One region of the Roseateles flavus genome, then DNA from elsewhere that is predicted to be linked to it. Evidence: predicted binding sites of a transcription regulator. Region 1 holds the regulator's gene; each other region holds the start of a gene.
The links. The regulator FNR, encoded in region 1, switches genes on or off when oxygen is low (the NO sensors DNR and NnrR bind a similar motif). The targets are predictions, from matches to a motif close to TTGATNNNNATCAA.
Positions count from the first base shown of each region.

Region 1 (5,684 bases):
GGCGGCAAGCAACTGGCCTGGATTGCGCTCGCGGTCTGGACCGGCTTCACCTTCGTTGGCTACTTCACGCCCGTCAAGGTCCTCGGGGCCGAGGTGGCGGCCCTGGGACTCGGGCCGTGGGAGCTGTTCTGGGTGCTCTTCTATGGCTTTGCCACCTACCTGTTCGCCGGTCACATGCGCGAGCAGGTCTGCAAGTACATGTGTCCGTACGCGCGATTCCAGAGCGCGATGTTCGACAAGGACACGCTGATCATCAGCTACGACGCCGAGCGCGGCGAGCCGCGTGGCTCGCGCGGGCGCAAGATCGACATCAAGGCCGCGGGTCTCGGGTCCTGCATCGACTGCAATCTGTGCGTGCACGTCTGCCCCACAGGCATCGACATCCGCAACGGCCTGCAGTACGAGTGCATCGGCTGCGCGGCCTGCATCGACGTCTGCAACGGCGTGATGGACAAGATGGGCTACCCGCGCGGCCTCGTCCGCTACGACACGCAGAACGGCCTCAGCGAGCACCTCAGCCGCGCGCAGCTGATCCGCCGCATGTTCCGCCCCCGCGTGCTGATCTATTCGAGCATTCTGGTGCTGATCTGCGTGGCCCTGTTCTGGCACATGCTGACCCGCACGCCCTTCAAGGTCGATGTGGTGCGGGACCGCGCCTCGCTGGCCCGCCTGGTGGACGATGGCTACATCGAGAACGTCTACCGCCTGCAGGTCATGAATGCGACCGAGGAGACGCAGGCCTACACCGTCACCGCCGAAGGCCTGCAGGGCCTGGCCCTGGTGCAGCCCCTGCACATGAGCGTGGGGCCGGCCGAGGCGCGCTGGGTGTCCGTCGCGCTGCGCCTGCCACCGCAGACGGCACAATCGGCGGGCGGTGGCGCCCATGAGATCCATTTCCGCATCGTTCGCGATGCCAGGGCCAGCGAGGTGCCAAGCCAGCTGGTCGAGAAATCCACCTTTGTGGTTCCCCGCTAGGAGCGAAACATGGCTGACATTCAATCTCCTTCGACCGCACCGCGCGCCTGGTGGCGTGAGCGCATGATGTGGCTGGTGGTGGGCGGGCCCGCCACCGTGGTGCTGGCCAGCTTCGTGACCCTGGGCGTGGCCCTCAAGCATCCCGATCCGGTGATCGAGACCCAGCAGCGTCTCTCCGCCGACAGCGCCGCGGACGGCCCCCAGTCCGCCGCACTGGCGCCCGCCATCGCGGCCCGCAACCATGCCGCCACCGGCGGCCCTGCGAGCGGCAAGTAAGTCCTCGCAGTCCATCGTGGAGGAGACCGGGATGGGACTGATTGGTGAAAAGCCGGGCCCGGCGCGATGGGCCATGCACATCCTCTGGCCGGCCTTTGTGATGGCCGGCGTGACCGAGGCACTGGTGTTCGCGCTGGTCGATCCCATGGACCTCAGCTGGTTCGGTCTGTCGCCGGTGCAACTGAGCCGCGAAGCCATCTACACCTTGAGCTTCCTGGCCTTCTGGCTGCTGATCAGCCTGGCCTCGGCCGTGACCATGCTGCTGGCGACCCTGCCCGCCGAGTCGGCACCTGGCCAGCCGCGGCGCTGGCCGCACTGAGGGTCAGGTCTTGCCTTTGCGCAGGCGCTGACCGTCCGCCGTCCGGCGCCTCTGGCCGCACTGCAAGCAAAAAGCCCGCTACGCAGCGGGCTTTGCCATCATCGAGCAGGCACGGGGCCGCTCAGGTGAAGTGCGCTCAGGTGCAGTGCGCGGTGTTCACCAGCTTCTGCAGGCCGTCCTGGTTCAGGATGCGGATCTGGCGTTGCTTGACCTCCAGCAGACCTTCGTCCTGGAACTTCGAGAAGGTGCGGCTCACCGTTTCCAGCTTGAGACCCAGATAGCTGCCGATCTCTTCGCGCGTCATGCGCAGCACCAGGGCCGAGGCGGAGAAGCCGCGGGCCTGCAGGCGCTGGGTGAGGTTCAGCAGGAAGGCGGCCAGGCGTTCCTCGGCGCGCATGGAGCCCAGCAGCAGCATCACGCCGTGATCGCGCACGATCTCGCGGCTCATGATCTTGTGGAACTGGTGCTGCAGGTCGGTGAACTCGCGGGAGAGTTCCTCGAGCTGGCTGTAGGGAATCACGCAGACCTGGCTGTCTTCCAGGGCGACGGCGTCGCAGGAATGGCGATCATTGCTGATGCCGTCCAGGCCCAGCAGCTCACCGGCCATCTGGAAACCGGTGACCTGGTCACGGCCGTCCTCCGAAGACACGCAGGTCTTGAAGAAGCCCGTGCGGACCGCGTACAGCGACTGGAAGGCATCGCCGGTGCGGAACAGGGTGTCCCCGCGGGAGACGTTGCGGCGCGTGGCCACGAGGCTGTCCAGCTGGTTCAGGTCCGACTCTGACAACCCGACGGGCAGGCACAGCTCGCGCAGATTGCAGCTGGAGCAGGCGACCTTGAAGGGCTCGATCTTGATCGGGGTCTGGGTATTCATAGGGCTCATTATGGGCTGGGACTGCCGGGGCGGCGAGGAGATGTCAATGGCCGTTTCTGCTGCAGGGCAAAGGACGGCCCTGACGCTCCTCAAGGCTGTAGCCATTGTTTACCCGCGCCAGTTGATCAAACTTGACACAGGTCAATCAGTGCTTGTGCAGGCTTGGCACAGTGGCGGCATGGAAACCATCAATACTGCCGCCCTGCCGGGCATCACCGAGGATGTGTTGCGCCGCTTCGATGTGTCCGGTCCGCGCTACACGTCCTACCCGACGGCCGACCGATTCGTCGAGGCCTTCACTGTCGAGCAGTACAAGCAGGCCCTGAACCAGCGGGCCGACGGCGGTGTGGTGGGCGGAGGCGCGCCCCTTTCCCTGTATATCCACATCCCCTTCTGCGAGTCGGTCTGCTACTACTGCGCCTGCAACAAGGTCATCACCAAGCACCATGAGCGCGCGGCGGAGTACCTGGCAGTGCTGGTCCAGGAAATGGACCTGACGGTGGCCGAGCTGCGCCGGCCGCAGTCCATTTCCCAGCTGCATTTCGGCGGCGGCTCCCCGACCTTCCTCAACGACGACGAGCTGACCGGGCTGATGGACGCCATCAAGCAGCGCTTCAAGCTTGCGCCGGGCGCCGAGGTGTCCATCGAGGTCGATCCGCGCACCGTCACCGAAGCCCGCCTGAAGCACCTGCGCCAGCTGGGCTTCAACCGCCTGAGCTTCGGCGTCCAGGACTTCGACCCGGAAGTGCAGAAGGCCGTTCATCGCGTGCAGAGCTACGAGATGGTCGAGAGCCTGATGCAGCAGGCCCGCGCCCTGGGCTTCGAGTCCACCAACGTGGACCTGATCTATGGGCTGCCGCAGCAGACGCCGGAGAGCTTCCAGCGCACCATCCAGCAGGTCGCGACGCTGCGTCCGGACCGCATCGCGCTGTACGGCTACGCTCACCTGCCCACGCGCTTCAAGCCGCAGCGCCGCATCGACGCCAGCCAGCTGCCGGTGGCCGCGTCCAAGCTGACCATGTTGTCTACCGCCCTGAGCGGTTTCGTGGGCCATGGCTATGCCTACATCGGCATGGACCACTTCGCGCTGCCCAATGATTCGCTGGCCGTGGCCAAGCGCCAGGGCCGCCTGCACCGCAATTTCCAGGGCTACAGCACGCAGCCGGACTGCGACCTGATCGGCCTGGGCGTCTCGGCCATCGGCCGCGTGGGCGCCACTTACAGCCAGAATGCCAAGACCCTGCCCGAGTACTACGACGCCATCCGCCAGGGCCAGCTGCCCATCCAGCGCGGTCTGGCCCTGAGCCGCGACGATCTGGTCCGCCGGGCCATGATCATGGCGCTGATGTGCCAGGGGCGGGTGGAGTTCGAGTCCATCGAGCTGGCCCACCTGATCAAGGTGCGCGAGTACTTCCGTGCCGAGCTGGAGCAGCTGCTGTCCATGCAGGAGACCGGCCTGGTCGTGGTGGAGCCCGAGGCCATCCAGGTGACACCGCTGGGCTGGTACTTCGTGCGTGCAGTGGCCATGGTCTTCGACCGCTACCTGCAGGCCGACCGCACCCGCGCGCAGTTCTCGCGCATCATCTGAGGCTACAGTCCTCCCCATGGAAGCAGCCCTCGTCGGTTCAGCCCTGCTGATGGGCTTGGCCGGCACCCCGCACTGTGCCGTGATGTGCGGCGCGCCCTGTGCCGCACTGAGCCAGGGATCGCCGCGCACGGCCGCGCATCTCGGCTTCCAGCTGGGTCGCCTGCTCAGCTATGGTGCGGCCGGTGCGGTGGCGGCGTCCAGTGTGTCGCTGATGGCGCGCTGGGGGCAGACGGTGGCCCTGCTGCGGCCCCTTTGGCTGCTGCTGCACCTGGGCGCCCTGGCGCTCGGGATCTACCTGCTGTGGAAGGCTCGGCAACCGGCCTGGCTGTCGGCCCTGGGCCGCGAAGGCAGCCGCGACGCTGCCATCCCGCTTGCGGCGCTGGCGGCAGGAGGTCCTTCTTTGAGCGCGCCGCAGCGTCCGCGCTGGCGTGCCGTGCTGGCGGGACTGGGCTGGGTGGCCTGGCCCTGCGGCCTGCTGCAATCGGCCCTGCTGCTGGCCGCCCTGGCCAATGGCGCGCTCGGCGGTGCCGCAGTGATGGGCGCCTTCGCCGTCAGCTCAGGCTTGGGCCTGGCCCTGGGGCCGGCCATCCTGTGGAAGCTGCTGGGCCTGGGGCAGGTGGAGGAGGGGCGCGGCATGCGCTGGGCCACGCGCCTGGGCGGCCTGGGCCTGGTACTCAGCGCGGGCTGGGCGCTGGGGCATGGGGTCTGGGCGCAGATCCAGGCCTACTGTGCCTGAATGCGGGCATGCGCATCAAACAAGGCGTATCTGCACTCATCTTGCGCGGAGGGCGGTCGATGGGGGCCTCGTGCAGCGCAGCTGCCGGCTTGCGCAGCGGCATCCAGCCTCACTGCGGGTGAAACCGCATTGAAACGCCAGACTGCAAGGCGTATCAGGCCCATGAAAGCTCTGCTGGCATAGAATCGATTTCTTTATGGCGGCACCCCGCCGCATCCAACCTCGCGACTAGCGGAGACGACTACACATGTACCAACACATCAAGGTGCCCGAAGGCGGGCAGAAGATCACGGTCAACGCCGACTTCTCCCTGAATGTGCCCGACCAGCCGATCATTCCCTACATCGAGGGTGACGGCACGGGGTTTGACATCACCCCGGTGATGATCAAGGTCGTCGACGCAGCCGTGGCCAAGGCCTACGGTGGCAAGAAGAAGATCCACTGGATGGAGATCTACGCCGGCGAGAAGTCGACCAAGGTCTACGGCCCGGACGTCTGGCTGCCCGAAGAGACCCTGCAGGTTCTGAAGGACTACGTGGTCTCCATCAAGGGCCCGCTGACCACCCCCGTCGGTGGTGGCATCCGCTCGCTGAACGTGGCCCTGCGCCAGGAGCTGGACCTCTACGTCTGCCTGCGCCCAGTGCGTTACTTCAAGGGCGTGCCTTCCCCCGTGAAGGAACCGCACAAGACCGACATGGTCATCTTCCGCGAGAACTCGGAAGACATCTATGCCGGCATCGAATTCGAAGCCCAGAGCGACAAGGCCAAGAAGCTGATCGCCTTCCTGCAGAACGAGTTCGGCGTCAAGAAGATCCGCTTCCCCGAGACCTCGGGCATCGGCATCAAGCCGGTCTCCAAGGAAGGCACGGAGCGTCTGGTCCGCAAGGCCATCCAGTACGCCATCGACAATGACAAG
Region 1 is NZ_JBDPZC010000009.1:4,158-9,841, reverse strand. It holds gene ccoG (cytochrome c oxidase accessory protein CcoG) at 1-975, shown strand, start outside; gene ABDJ40_RS17920 (hypothetical protein) at 985-1,251, shown strand; gene ABDJ40_RS17915 (hypothetical protein) at 1,283-1,570, shown strand; gene fnr (fumarate/nitrate reduction transcriptional regulator Fnr) at 1,707-2,444, opposite strand; gene hemN (oxygen-independent coproporphyrinogen III oxidase) at 2,623-4,032, shown strand; gene ABDJ40_RS17900 (urease accessory protein UreH domain-containing protein) at 4,049-4,768, shown strand; gene icd (NADP-dependent isocitrate dehydrogenase) at 5,016-5,684, shown strand, end outside.

Region 2 (5,684 bases), on a different contig from region 1:
GTCGTGGAGTCCAGCGCCAGGCTGTAGGGAGCGCTCGTGTCGCTGCCCTTGAGGTTGCCGTCCACCACGAAGTCCACCCGGCTCACGCCCACGTTGTCGCTCGCGGTGGCGGACAGCGTGAGCATGCCCGCCGTGCCGCTGACCGCTGCGCTGGCCGTCGGGGGCGTGGTGTCCGCGGTGCCACCGCCGGAGGTCTGGGTGACCCAGATGGGCGCGGACCACAGGATCTTGCCGTCGTCCTGCGTGACCTTGGCGTAGTAGAAGTGCTCGCCCACGGCTGGCGTGACGGTGGCCGTGGCGGTGCTGGCCAGCGTGCTGACCGTGCCGTTGCGCCTGGGCACGCCCTCGATGATCTGGACGCTGGCCACGCTGCGGCCCGCGCTGTTGGCGAAGCCCACGCTCAGCTGCAGCGGTCCGCTGTTGCTGAAGCGTTCGCCCATCAGATGGCCGTTGGCCTGCAGCACCAGCTGCGAGTTCTTGTCCATGGTGGCGAACACGCGGCGCGCCTTGAGCGCATCCAGCAAGGCCGTGCGGCCCAGGGTCGTGCCGTTGGGAATCAGCACACCGGTGCGGTTGGTGTAGGACTTGCCCCAGTTCGCGCAGTGGTTGTCCTGGTTGCTCGCCGGCGCGACATGAAAGCCCCGCTCCAGCAGCAGGTTGAAGGCATCCTCGTAGCTGCTGCGGCCGGTTTCGGTCTCGCTGGTGTTGCTGGAAAAGGCCGAGGTGTTGAGGATCTCGGCCAGCACCATGACCTCGTCGCCGTCGGCGCTGTAGGCCAGGGCCGTGCCGTTGATGGCGAACTGGCCGGAGGTCTCGGGATGGTTGAACTGGCCGATCAGGCCCTGGCTGCGCATCACCCCGTACAGCGCGGCGTAATCGCTCTTGGCAACGTAGCGGTCGCCGAAGAGCTCGTTGCTGCTGCTGTATTCCCAGGCAAGGAGCTCGTTGCTGTTGAAGATGTTGAGGTGGCCGCCATTGTTGATCACGCCCCACTCCATGCCGTACAGCGCCAGGAAGCCCGGATTGGCCGCATTGAAGCTGCTCGCGGCCGAGAGGCCGGCCTGGTAGCGGCTGCGCGCGGTGGCGGGGCTGGCAGAGGTATTGGTCCCGGAGGAGCCGTCGAAGTAGTGGTTGTGCTCCGAGGTCATCAGCACGTCCAGGCCCGCATTGCGGCCATAGGCAAAGGCATCGGTCGGGCCGTAGGCACCGGTCTGTGCAGGCTGGGACGAGGTGCAGTTGCCCAGCGCGCCGCCGCCGTCGGAGTCATTGGTCTGGCTGTGCAGATTGGCGTAGTAGACGGTGAAGGGCAAGGCGCCGGTCGCCGCGACCGACTGGATGCGTGCCCGCTGCGACTCACCCGCCTCCGGTGCGGTGCGCAGCGGCGCGAAGGCCGGCATCTGCGGGCCGGCCGGACGCCCGACCTGGAAGCCCCAGCGCTGCTGGACCTCATGACCCTGAGCCCGGGCCCAGAGCGCAGTGCGGCGGGCCTCGCCACTCGACGGCGCAGCCTGCGCCACCTCGCCAGGCACCGCGACGGCCGTCAGCCGCGCCTCGTAGCGACCTTCAGGCAAGACCTGACCCTGGGCATCCAGCCCATCCCAGGCCTGCACCAGCGTCAGGGGCCGACCGCCCCAGACCGCCTCGCCGACCAGCACGCGGCGCTGCTGCTGGCGCTCGTCCACCAGGGCGATCTGCCAGGCAAACACCTGCCCGGGCGCCATGCCCGGGTAGCTGAGGTTCACCGCCAGCTCGCGTGCCGCCTGACCGTTGGCCGTGCGGTACGGCAGGTAGAGGCTGGCATCGAATTCGTGGTGATCCGGAAACTTGGCGGCCGGATTGACCAGGCCCTGGGCCTCCTCCTGCTTCGCCGGAAGCGGCGTGCTGCCGCCCGGGGATTCGCCCGAGCACGCACTCAGCAGGGCGGCCGCGAGGGCCACCGGCCACAGGGCGGAGCCCCGGATTTGAGAGAGCAAAGGTTTGCGCATACGTTTGCGCGCGCAGGCGACCGCGGTCGCAGAGACGGATTTCATGGGAACCAGGCCTTCCGTTGTTGTCGTGGATGGGTGCAGGCGTCCTCGGCGCCGGCGGGCCGGACTGTGCGGGGAGCGCGCGCCGGGATCAATGAGGGTTTGCAGAGCCGGTGCATTCACCAATTCGTCAAGAAGTGGACGGCGTGCTGGCCCCGCCTTTCACGCGCCGCCCGCACTTGATCAAGCTCAAGTGGCGCCCCCCGGGTGCCCCCTAGGCTGTCGATTGGTCGGGATCGTGGGCCCGGCAGCAGGACGGCCTCGCGCCGATGGAGGTCCCCGATGCGATTGAATGAACCCGTGACCCAGCGAGAGCACCTGTTCCAGGACGAGCTGCTCGTCTCCACCACCGATGCCCAGGGCCGCATCACCCACTGCAACGCCGCCTTCTGCAGCGTCAGCGGCTACAGCTACCAGGAATTGATGGGCCAGCCGCACAACCTCGTGCGCCATCCCGACATGCCGGGGGAGGCCTTCAAGGACATGTGGTCCACCATCGGCCGCGGCCGCCCCTGGACGGGCATCGTCAAGAACCGGCGCAAGAATGGTGACCACTACTGGGTGCGCGCCAATGTGACGCCCATCCTGGAGCGCGGCAAGCCGGTGGGCTATATGTCGGTGCGCGAGGCGCCGACGCGCCAGGAGATCCAGGACGCCGAGCAGCTCTATGCCCGCCTGCGCGAGCAGCAGCGCAGCGGCATCCAGCGCATCCGCCTGCATGCCGGCCGGGTGCGGCGCACCGGGCTGCGTGACCTCCCCGCCCGCTGGCACCGGCTCAACATCACCCAGCGTCTGGTCGCGGGGCTGAGCGGCATCGGCCTGGGCGCCGCGGCCGCGAGCTGGCTGCTGCCCGGCTGGGGGGCCTGGGCGCCCGTGAGCGCGGCCCTGCTGGGCAGCGTTTGGCTGGTCATCTGGTTCCAGATCGACATCCAGCAGCGCCTGGACGATGCCGAGGAAGCCGCCAACCGCATCGCCAGCTGCAACCTGGTCGACCGGGTGGAGAACGTGCACCCGCATCCGGTGAGCGCCATCACCCGGGCGCTGAGCCAGATCCAGATCAATCTGCGCGCCGTGATCGGCGACGCCCGCGAAGAGGTGCTGGGCACCGTGCAGACCACGGCCGAGCTGGCGCGGGCCGGGCAGGACCTGTCGGACCGCACCGAGCACCAGGCCAGCGCCGTGCAGCGCTCGGCGGCCAGCATGGAGCAGATCGCCACCACGGTACGCCAGACGGCGGACACCGCCAGCCAGGTGGCGGCGCAATCGACCTCGGCCGCCGGCGCGGCCCAGCGCAGCGGGGAGGCCGTGGGGCGCGTCAACAGCGCGTTCACGGCCATCGAGGCCTCGTCCCGGCGTATCGGGGACATCGTGCAGGTCATCGAGGGCATCGCCTTCCAGACCAACATCCTGGCGCTCAATGCCGCCGTGGAGGCCGCCCGCGCGGGCGATTCGGGCCGCGGCTTCGCGGTGGTCGCCAGCGAGGTGCGCGCCCTGGCCCAGCGCAGCGCCACCGCGGCCAAAGAGGTGCGCCAGGTGATCCAGGCCTCGGTCGAGCAGGTCGCGCAGAGTGCCCGCGAGATGGACGAGGCCAACGAGACCATCCGCCGCACCGTCGGCGAGGTGGACCGCGTGGGCACCATGATGGCCGAGATCCGGCGCGCCACCACCGAGCAGTCCAGCGGCATTGCCGAGGTCAACACCGCGGTCACCACGCTGGACCGCATGACCCAGGAGAACTCCGCCATGGTCGAGCAGACCACCGCGGCGGTGGAAGCCCTGCTGCAGCGCTCGGAAACGCTCAAGCGTTCGCTGGAGGTGTTCAGGGCCTGAGCGCAGGCAGCCTGCGCGTCCCGGCGCCTTCTGACCGCACGCGGCTCGTCCTGGCATGGCGGCCACGCAGGCGCAGCGCTGGAGCATGGCGGCCGGACGCTTGAGCCGCCCGCCCGCACCGGGAGTTCCATGCAGACACGACGCGTCTTCACCCTGCTCTGGCGGGTCAATGCCCTGATCATCCTCGTGGTCGGACTCCTCGCGACCGCCCTCCTGGCAGCCGCCGGCTATCTGCTGCTCAAGGACGCAACGCGGACACGCCATGTGGACGACATAGCCCGCACGGCGCTGGGCGACGTCCGGGACAGCCGGGCGGAGCTCGGTGCCTTCGGCCCCATCCACGGCAGTCCGCTGCTACGCGCGCGCCTGACCGTGCCGCAGACCTATGCGCTGGGCTCGGGCTCCTAGGAAGCCGGCTCCGTGCCGAACTATGTCTATGTCGACCCATCCCGGCGCTCGGCCCACTGGCTGCTCCCGTCAATGGACAGCGTCATCCTCAGTTCCGAAGCGCTGCCTTCCAGTGAATACGGGAGCAAGACGCGGGAGGCCGTCGCCTATGTCCATGCCACCGTCAGCGTCGACAGCAGCGGCGACGAGCGGCTCTCGGCCTCGGACGCCCAGCAGATCGCGGTGTCGGCGCCGGACGGCAAGGGCTACCGCCTGCTTGCCGACAAGGCAGACCGGCTCCTGGATGCCCGACTCCTGGATGGCGGCCGGCTGTTCATCCTGTATGCCAAGGGCAAGAAGCTGACGGCCATCGAGCTGCATGCACGCGATCTCTCGTCGCCGCTGGTCAGCTACGAGCTGCCGGCCTCGATCAAGTAGCGGGCTGCCCAGGCCTTCGATGGCAAGACCTGACCCTGCGCAGGGGCCCTGGCCGGCGATGCCCACGGCCGGTCGCAGCGGACACTGCGCGGCGCCTGCCGCTTCAGCGCTTGCCGGCAGCGTCCAGGGTCAGGGACGCCTCGCTGCCCCTTGGGGTGCCGGCTCAGGCCCGCCGCAGCAGCTCGCAGGCCAGCTGTCCCACCCGCGCCAGCGCCTGCGGGTGGCGATCCGTCCAGTCGGCGCCGACGCCGATGCGCACGCAGTTCTTGAAGCGCTCGTGGGCACTGAACAGCCGCCCCGGCGCGACCAGGATGCCCTCGGCCTGGGCGGCCTCGAACAGCGCCTGCGCGTCCAGGCCCCGCGGCAGCTCCACCCACAGCAGGAAGCCGCCGGGCGGGTCGCTCACCCGCGTGCCGGGCGGGAAGTGCTCGGCCAACAGACTGCGGGCCTCTTCCAGCCGGGCCGCCGCCCAGCTGCGCAGCTGGCGCATGCCCGCCAGATAGCCGGCCTGCGCGAGCAACTCGGCCATGGCCAGCTCGATCACCGCTGTCTGGGCACCCTGCACGTTGTTGAGCTGGCGCAGGCGCGCGGTCCAGCGGCCGGCTTCCACCCAGCCCAGGCGCAGGCCTGGCGCCACCGTCTTGGTGAAGGAGTCGCACAGCATGACGTGGCCGGTGGTGTCGAAGCTCTTCACCGTGCGCCGCAGCTCGTCGCTGAAGACCAGGTCGTTGTAGACCGCATCCTCGATGACGGCGAAATCGTGCTGGCTGGCCATCTGCGCCAGCCGCCGGCGCTCGGCCAGGGGCATGCAGCTCCCCAGGGGATTGCTCAGCGTGGGCACCACCAGCACCGCCTTGACCGGCTGGGTGTCCAGCGCCAGCTGCAGCGCGTCCAGTGACAGGCCGTGGCGCGGATGGGTGGGGATCTCCAGGGCCTTGAGGTGCAGGCTCTGCAGCAGCTCCAGGAAGGAGTAGTGCGTGGGGGATTCGATGGCCACCACAT
Region 2 is NZ_JBDPZC010000002.1:248,603-254,286, forward strand. It holds gene ABDJ40_RS06845 (CehA/McbA family metallohydrolase) at 1-1,985, opposite strand, end outside; gene ABDJ40_RS06850 (methyl-accepting chemotaxis protein) at 2,310-3,857, shown strand; gene ABDJ40_RS06855 (hypothetical protein) at 3,987-4,265, shown strand; gene ABDJ40_RS06860 (hypothetical protein) at 4,278-4,682, shown strand; gene ABDJ40_RS06865 (aminotransferase-like domain-containing protein) at 4,846-5,684, opposite strand, start outside.
Region 2: the regulator FNR is predicted to act here: its motif matches at 2,207-2,220, upstream of ABDJ40_RS06845 (CehA/McbA family metallohydrolase).

Region 3 (5,684 bases), on a different contig from region 1:
TTTAATTCCAGATTTACCGTCTTGGCAAGCCCTTCCTGAGCGTCCGCCCCCGCTTTCAGAGGTTGGCGGCGAACAGGCGCTTGAGGAAGAGCTGCTTGAAGCTGTGGGCCTGGTCCAGACCCAGGCGCTCCAGGTAGGCCTCGGGCACCTCGGGCAGGCCCTGCAGGCTGCGCAGGACGAGGCTGACCAGCTCGACGGGATGCGTGCTGGCGTGCTTGAGCTTCTTCAGGGCGCGGACGATCTTGAGTTCGTCCTCCGTGAGGTCGGTGCCGAAGGGGAAGTCCGGCAGCAGACCCTCGTTGCGCCAGGGGCGCAGCAGCTCGCGCAGGGTTTCGGGGCGGTTGCAGCGCCAGGTGTCGGGCAGCTGCCAGTCCGCGGCGAGCTTGCCGTGGGCCTGGGCCTCGCGCACCAGCTCGTCCTGGAAGCGCGAGTCGGCAATGCGGATCAGGGCCTGCACGACCTCGGTGTCCGTCCTGCCGCGCAGGTCGGCCACGCCGTACTCGGTGATGACGAGGTCCCGCAGATGGCGCGGAATGGTCACGTTGCCGTAGTTCCAGACGATGGAGCTGGTGAGGCCGTGGTGGTTGTCGTGCGTGGCGCGCAGCATCAGGACGGAGCGGGCGTCCGGCAGCGCGTGGCCCATGGCCACGAAGTTGTACTGGCCGCCCACGCCCGAGACCACCTGGCCCGATTCCAGTGCGTCCGAGCCCGCCGCACCCAGCAGCGTCATCTTCATGGTGGTGTTCATGAAGCGCGCATCGCGGCGCTGCAGGCGCTTGAGGCGTTCGCTGCCCAGGGCATCGCCGTAGAGCTCGTTGATGTAGCCGATGCGGGTCATGGCGATCTGCTCGCGCAGCGGCTCGTCCAGCTCGCGCAGGGTCTGGTAGAAATCCCGCGGCCCCAGGAAGAAGCCGCCGTGCAGCAGGGCCGCCTGACGCCATCTCGGGCCCAGCACCTCGCTCCAGGCCTGCAGGGACTGGCTGCTGGCGAGCTCGGCGGGCAGGGCCCGCGCTGCGTCAAGGGTCAACGTTTCGCTCAGCAGGCCCTGGGCCTGCCAGTGATGCAGCGCGGCAGCGTCCAGGGGCAGGCGCAGGGCGCCCATCGCCTGCAGGGCGAGCAGGGTGCCGATGCTGGGCGCCTCGCTGAGCGCGCCCTCCAGCGCCAGGGTCTGCAGGGCCTCGTCCTGGTAGACGCGGCGCTTCACGATGCCCGCGCGGATCAGCTGCAGCAGGCCGTTGACGAACATCTCCGAGCAGCCATAGAGCCCCTGCTCGAAGGGCGCCAGCTCGCGTGCGGCCGTGCCCTCCAGCGTCAGCCCGGCCAGCATCTGGCGGAAGGCCTCGGGCCGTGTCTGGCGCACGATCAGGGCCTGCGCGATGGCATCGCCCAGCGAGCCGATGCCGATCTGCAGCGTGCCCCCGTCCTTGACGAGGCTGGCGGCATGCAGGCCGATGGCGTAGTCGGCCCACCCGATGGCGGCATTGGGCGGGGCGAAGAGCTGGTGGGAGGTCTCGGGCGTCTCGACCACCAGGTCCACGAGGCCCGGTGGCACTACCGCGGGGCCGGTCATGAAGGGCAGCTGGCGGTTGATCATCAGCACCGTCAGCGGCTTGCGGCCCTGGGCGGCGAGGCGCTCGATCAGGTCCAGGCTGAGGTCGGGATTGCAGGAGAGGGACAGCTGGCGCCCGTTTGCGTCCTCACGGCAGGCCACCGCCTGCAGGATGAGGTTGACGCCGTGGCTCATCATGTCCCGCACCACGAAGCTGTAGTTGGTGCAGACGAAGCCCTGCTGCGCCAGCGGGTTGCCGAGGTAGTCACCAGTCTTCAGGAAGAACTCGTGGACCTCGATGTTCAGCGGCAGGGTCTGGGCGCGGTGGTCCTTCACATAGTCCAGGTCCGGGTAGTCGGCGAAGACGCGCTCGACCAGCGGCGCGAGGAACTGCTGCTCCAGTTCGCTCTTGCCCACGGGCTTCTCGAGGGACAGGGCGGTGAAGATCTTCAGCCGGCGCTCGGGCATGCGGCTCACGCGGCGGTACAGCGTGTTGACCAGGGGATTGGGCTTGCCCAGCCCCAGCGGGATGGCCATGACGAGGTCGCCGGGCACCCGAGCGAGGATGAGGTCGACCGCCCGCTCCAGGTCCTGGATGGGGTCGGCTGTGCCTGCGTGGGGCAGGGGTGGGGTGGACGTCATGGCGGAGCTCCTCTGTTTGTCTTGAGTGTCACCTCGGCCCGGGGTGTGCGGCTTGACATTTGGCAAGCCATGACGCCGGAGACCGCATCGCGCAAGGGGGAATTGCCGAGGCCCCTTGATCGTGGTGCTTCCCGTCTGGAGGGGCGCGGAGTGTGCTGCAATATCGGCTGCAGTCGTCCCCTGCCACTTCCCGCGCTCCGCCCGCCGATCCGTTCATGTCCACGCCGTCGCCAGACCTCGAACACGATGCCCCCGCCTGGTTGCCCTGGTTCGGGCATTTCGTGACCCGCCGCGGGCTGTGGGCGGGCCTCATCCTGCTGTGCGGCACGGTCTGGCTGATGGCCCTGGGCCTGTCCCAGCTGCTGATCACGCTGATGGGGCGCGGCGACCGCCTGGTGGCCACGCTGTGCGCCTCGGCCTGTGCCCTGCTGATCACGGGGGTGTTCGGCTACCTCTTCCTGCGCCTGGTGCAGTTCCAGGACCAGACCCGGCAACGGGTGAGCCACCATGCCACGCTGGATCCGCTCACCAGCGCCTTCAACCGCCGGCATTTCCTGCAGCTGGTCGACCGCGAATGGTCGCGCGCCAAGCGCTACAACATGGACTGCGCCATGCTGCTGATGGACGTGGACCACTTCAAGCGCGTCAATGACACCCACGGCCATCTCTGCGGCGACCGCCTGCTGCGCGAGATCGCCCGCGTCAGCGGCGAGACCCTGCGCCAGGCCGATGTCCTGGCCCGCTTCGGCGGCGAGGAGTTCGCCGTCTTCCTGCCCCATACGGATCCGCTGGGCGCGCTGGACGTGGCCGAGCGCATCCGCGAGCGCGTGGAGCAGCTGGACTTCAGCTGGGAAGAGCGCGACGTGCCGGTGAGCGTCAGCCTCGGCGTGGCCTCGCTGCAGTATGAGCACCTGACCCTGGATCACCTGATCCACGACGCCGACGAAGCGCTCTACAGCGCCAAGGCCGCGGGCCGCAACTGCGTGCGCGCCAAGCTGGGCCTGCAGCCCGGTCATTCCAGCTACGCCCACTGAGCCCGGCAGCGCAGGGCCGTCTCAGGCCCCCAGCAGGCGCTGCAGCTGCGCCATGAGGTGCAGCGGCGCCTGTGGAGACTGGCAGTCCAGCACGATGCGCCGGGGCATGGAGCGCAGCCAGGTGATCTGGCGCTTGGCCAGCTGGCGGGTGGCCGCGGCGCCACGCTCCTGAAGGTCGCCGAAGCGGTCGGCATCCAGCGCCTCCCAGGTCTGGCGGTAGCCCACGCAGCGCATGGAGGGCAGGCCCAGGTGCAGGTCGCCGCGCCCGCGCAGGGCCCGCACCTCGTCCACCAGGCCCTGGTCCAGCATCTGTGCAAAGCGCTGGCCCAGGCGCTTGTGCAGCCAGGCGCGGTCCTCGGTTTCCAGGGAGATCAGCGGCCAGTCCACGCCGGGGCTGCGTTCCTGCTGGGCATGGAGCTCGGACATCGTCTGCCCGCTGAGCTGCCAGACCTCCAGGGCGCGCTGGATGCGCTGGGCGTCGTTGGGCGCGAGCCGCGCCGCAGTGGGCGGGTCGATGCGGGCCAGCTCCTCATGCAGGGCCGGCCAGCCCTGCTCGGCGGCGCGGGCGTCGATCTCGCGGCGCACGGCCTCGTCGGCCTGGGGCAGGGGCGAGAGGCCGTCGAACAGGGCCTTGAAATAGAGCATGGTGCCGCCCACCAGCAGGGGCAGGCGGCCGCGCGCGAGGATCTCGGCGGCCAGCTGCTGCGCATTGCGGGCGAACTCGGCGGCGGAGTAGGCCTCCAGCGGGTCGATGATGTCGATCAGGTGGTGCGGCACCGCCGCCATCTCGGCGGCCGAGGGCTTGGCTGTGCCGATGTCCATGCCGCGGTAGACCAGCGCCGAGTCCACGCTGATGATCTCGATGGGCAGGTACTCCGCCACCTTCAGCGCACAGGCGGTCTTGCCAGTGCCGGTGGGGCCGGCCAGGCACACAGGCTTGAACTGCATGGCCGCCCGCGTCAGAACTTTTCCCAGGGCGCCAGGAAGCGCCACTGGCCGGCGGGCAGGTGGCCCAGCGGGATGCGGCCGATGCGCACGCGCTTGAGCGCCGTCACCTTGAGGCCCACCAGCTCGCACATGCGGCGGATCTGGCGCTTGCGGCCCTCGCGCAGCACGAAGCGCAGCTGGTCCTCGTTGGCCCAGCTGACCTTGGCGGGCTTGAGCTCGACGTCGTCCAGCATCAGGCCATGGTTGAGCAGGGCCAGGCCTTGCTCGTCCAGCTGGCCGGACTCGTTCTTCACGCCATTGATGCCGACGTACTCCACGCGCACCAGGTACTCCTTCTCGATCGAGGAGTCGTCGCCGATCAGCTGCTTGGCGATGCGGCCGTCCTGGGTCAGCACCAGCAGGCCGGTGGAGTCGATGTCCAGGCGGCCCGCAGGCGCCAGGAAGCGGCTGTGGCCCACGTGGTACTTGATGCCGGCGGGGTCGTCCTTCCAGTGGGTGTCGCTCTTGATCAGCACGGAGGCGGGCTCGTAGCCGTCCTCGGCCTGGCCGGACACATAGCCGATGGGCTTGTGCAGCAGGATGGTGACCCGCTGGGCCTGCTGCTGCCGGGCGGCGGGATCGACTTCGATGCGGGCGTCGGGGCCCACGCGCTCGCCCAGGGTGGCCAGGTGGCCGTCCACCTTGACCCAGCCGGCAGCGATCCATTCATCGGCCTCGCGGCGCGAGGCCAGGCCCAGCTCGCTCATGCGCTTGGAGAGGCGCTCGCCCTCGGCGCTGTTCAGGCGTTCGGGTGCGGGCTGAGGCACGCGAGGGGCTTGCTCGGGATGCGAGCGCAGGGCGGTCTGGCGGCGCTGGTCGGGGCGGGCGGCGGTGTCACGGCCGCGGTCCGGGCCCCGGTGCTCGGGACCGTGGCCTTGCGGCTCATGCCGGCGCGCGGGACGTTGCTGGCCCCAGGACGAATCCTGCTCGGCCGGACGACGCGGGCCGCGTTCATCACGGCCGCCATGGCCGCCATGGCCACGGGGTGGCTCATGAGCTGAGCCATGCGGCCGGCGATCGTCGTGACGACCCGGGCCGTAGCCGCCGCGCGCTTCGCCATGTGCCGGTCCGCGGGGGGCGCCACGGAAGTCGCTGCGGCCCTCGCCGCGGAAGCCTTCACGGGGGTCTCCACGGTGATCTCCACGGTGATCGCCCCGGCCCGGGCCGCGATCTCCGCCTTGGAAATCGGGGCGACCAGGGCCGCGGCCTTCGCCGCGGAACTCGCCACGGCCTTCAAAGCGACCTTCATTGCGGCCCTCATTGCGACCCTCGAAGCGATGGCCGCCCCGGTGGTCACCACGGCCCTCGAAACGGCGTTCGTCGTCGCCGCCGCGCGACCAGCCGCCGGGGCGGTCGCCACGGTCAGCACGGTCACGGCCGCCGGCCGGGCCTTCGCTGCGGAAGGGCTTGCCGCCGAACTTGCCACCGGGCTTGGCGCCGAAACCAGGCTTGCCACCGGGCTTGCCGGGGCG
Region 3 is NZ_JBDPZC010000006.1:263,873-269,556, reverse strand. It holds gene ABDJ40_RS14505 (acetyl-CoA hydrolase/transferase C-terminal domain-containing protein) at 56-2,191, opposite strand; gene ABDJ40_RS14500 (GGDEF domain-containing protein) at 2,407-3,225, shown strand; gene miaA (tRNA (adenosine(37)-N6)-dimethylallyltransferase MiaA) at 3,247-4,173, opposite strand; gene ABDJ40_RS14490 (pseudouridine synthase) at 4,185-5,684, opposite strand, start outside.
Region 3: the regulator FNR is predicted to act here: its motif matches at 2,244-2,257, upstream of ABDJ40_RS14505 (acetyl-CoA hydrolase/transferase C-terminal domain-containing protein).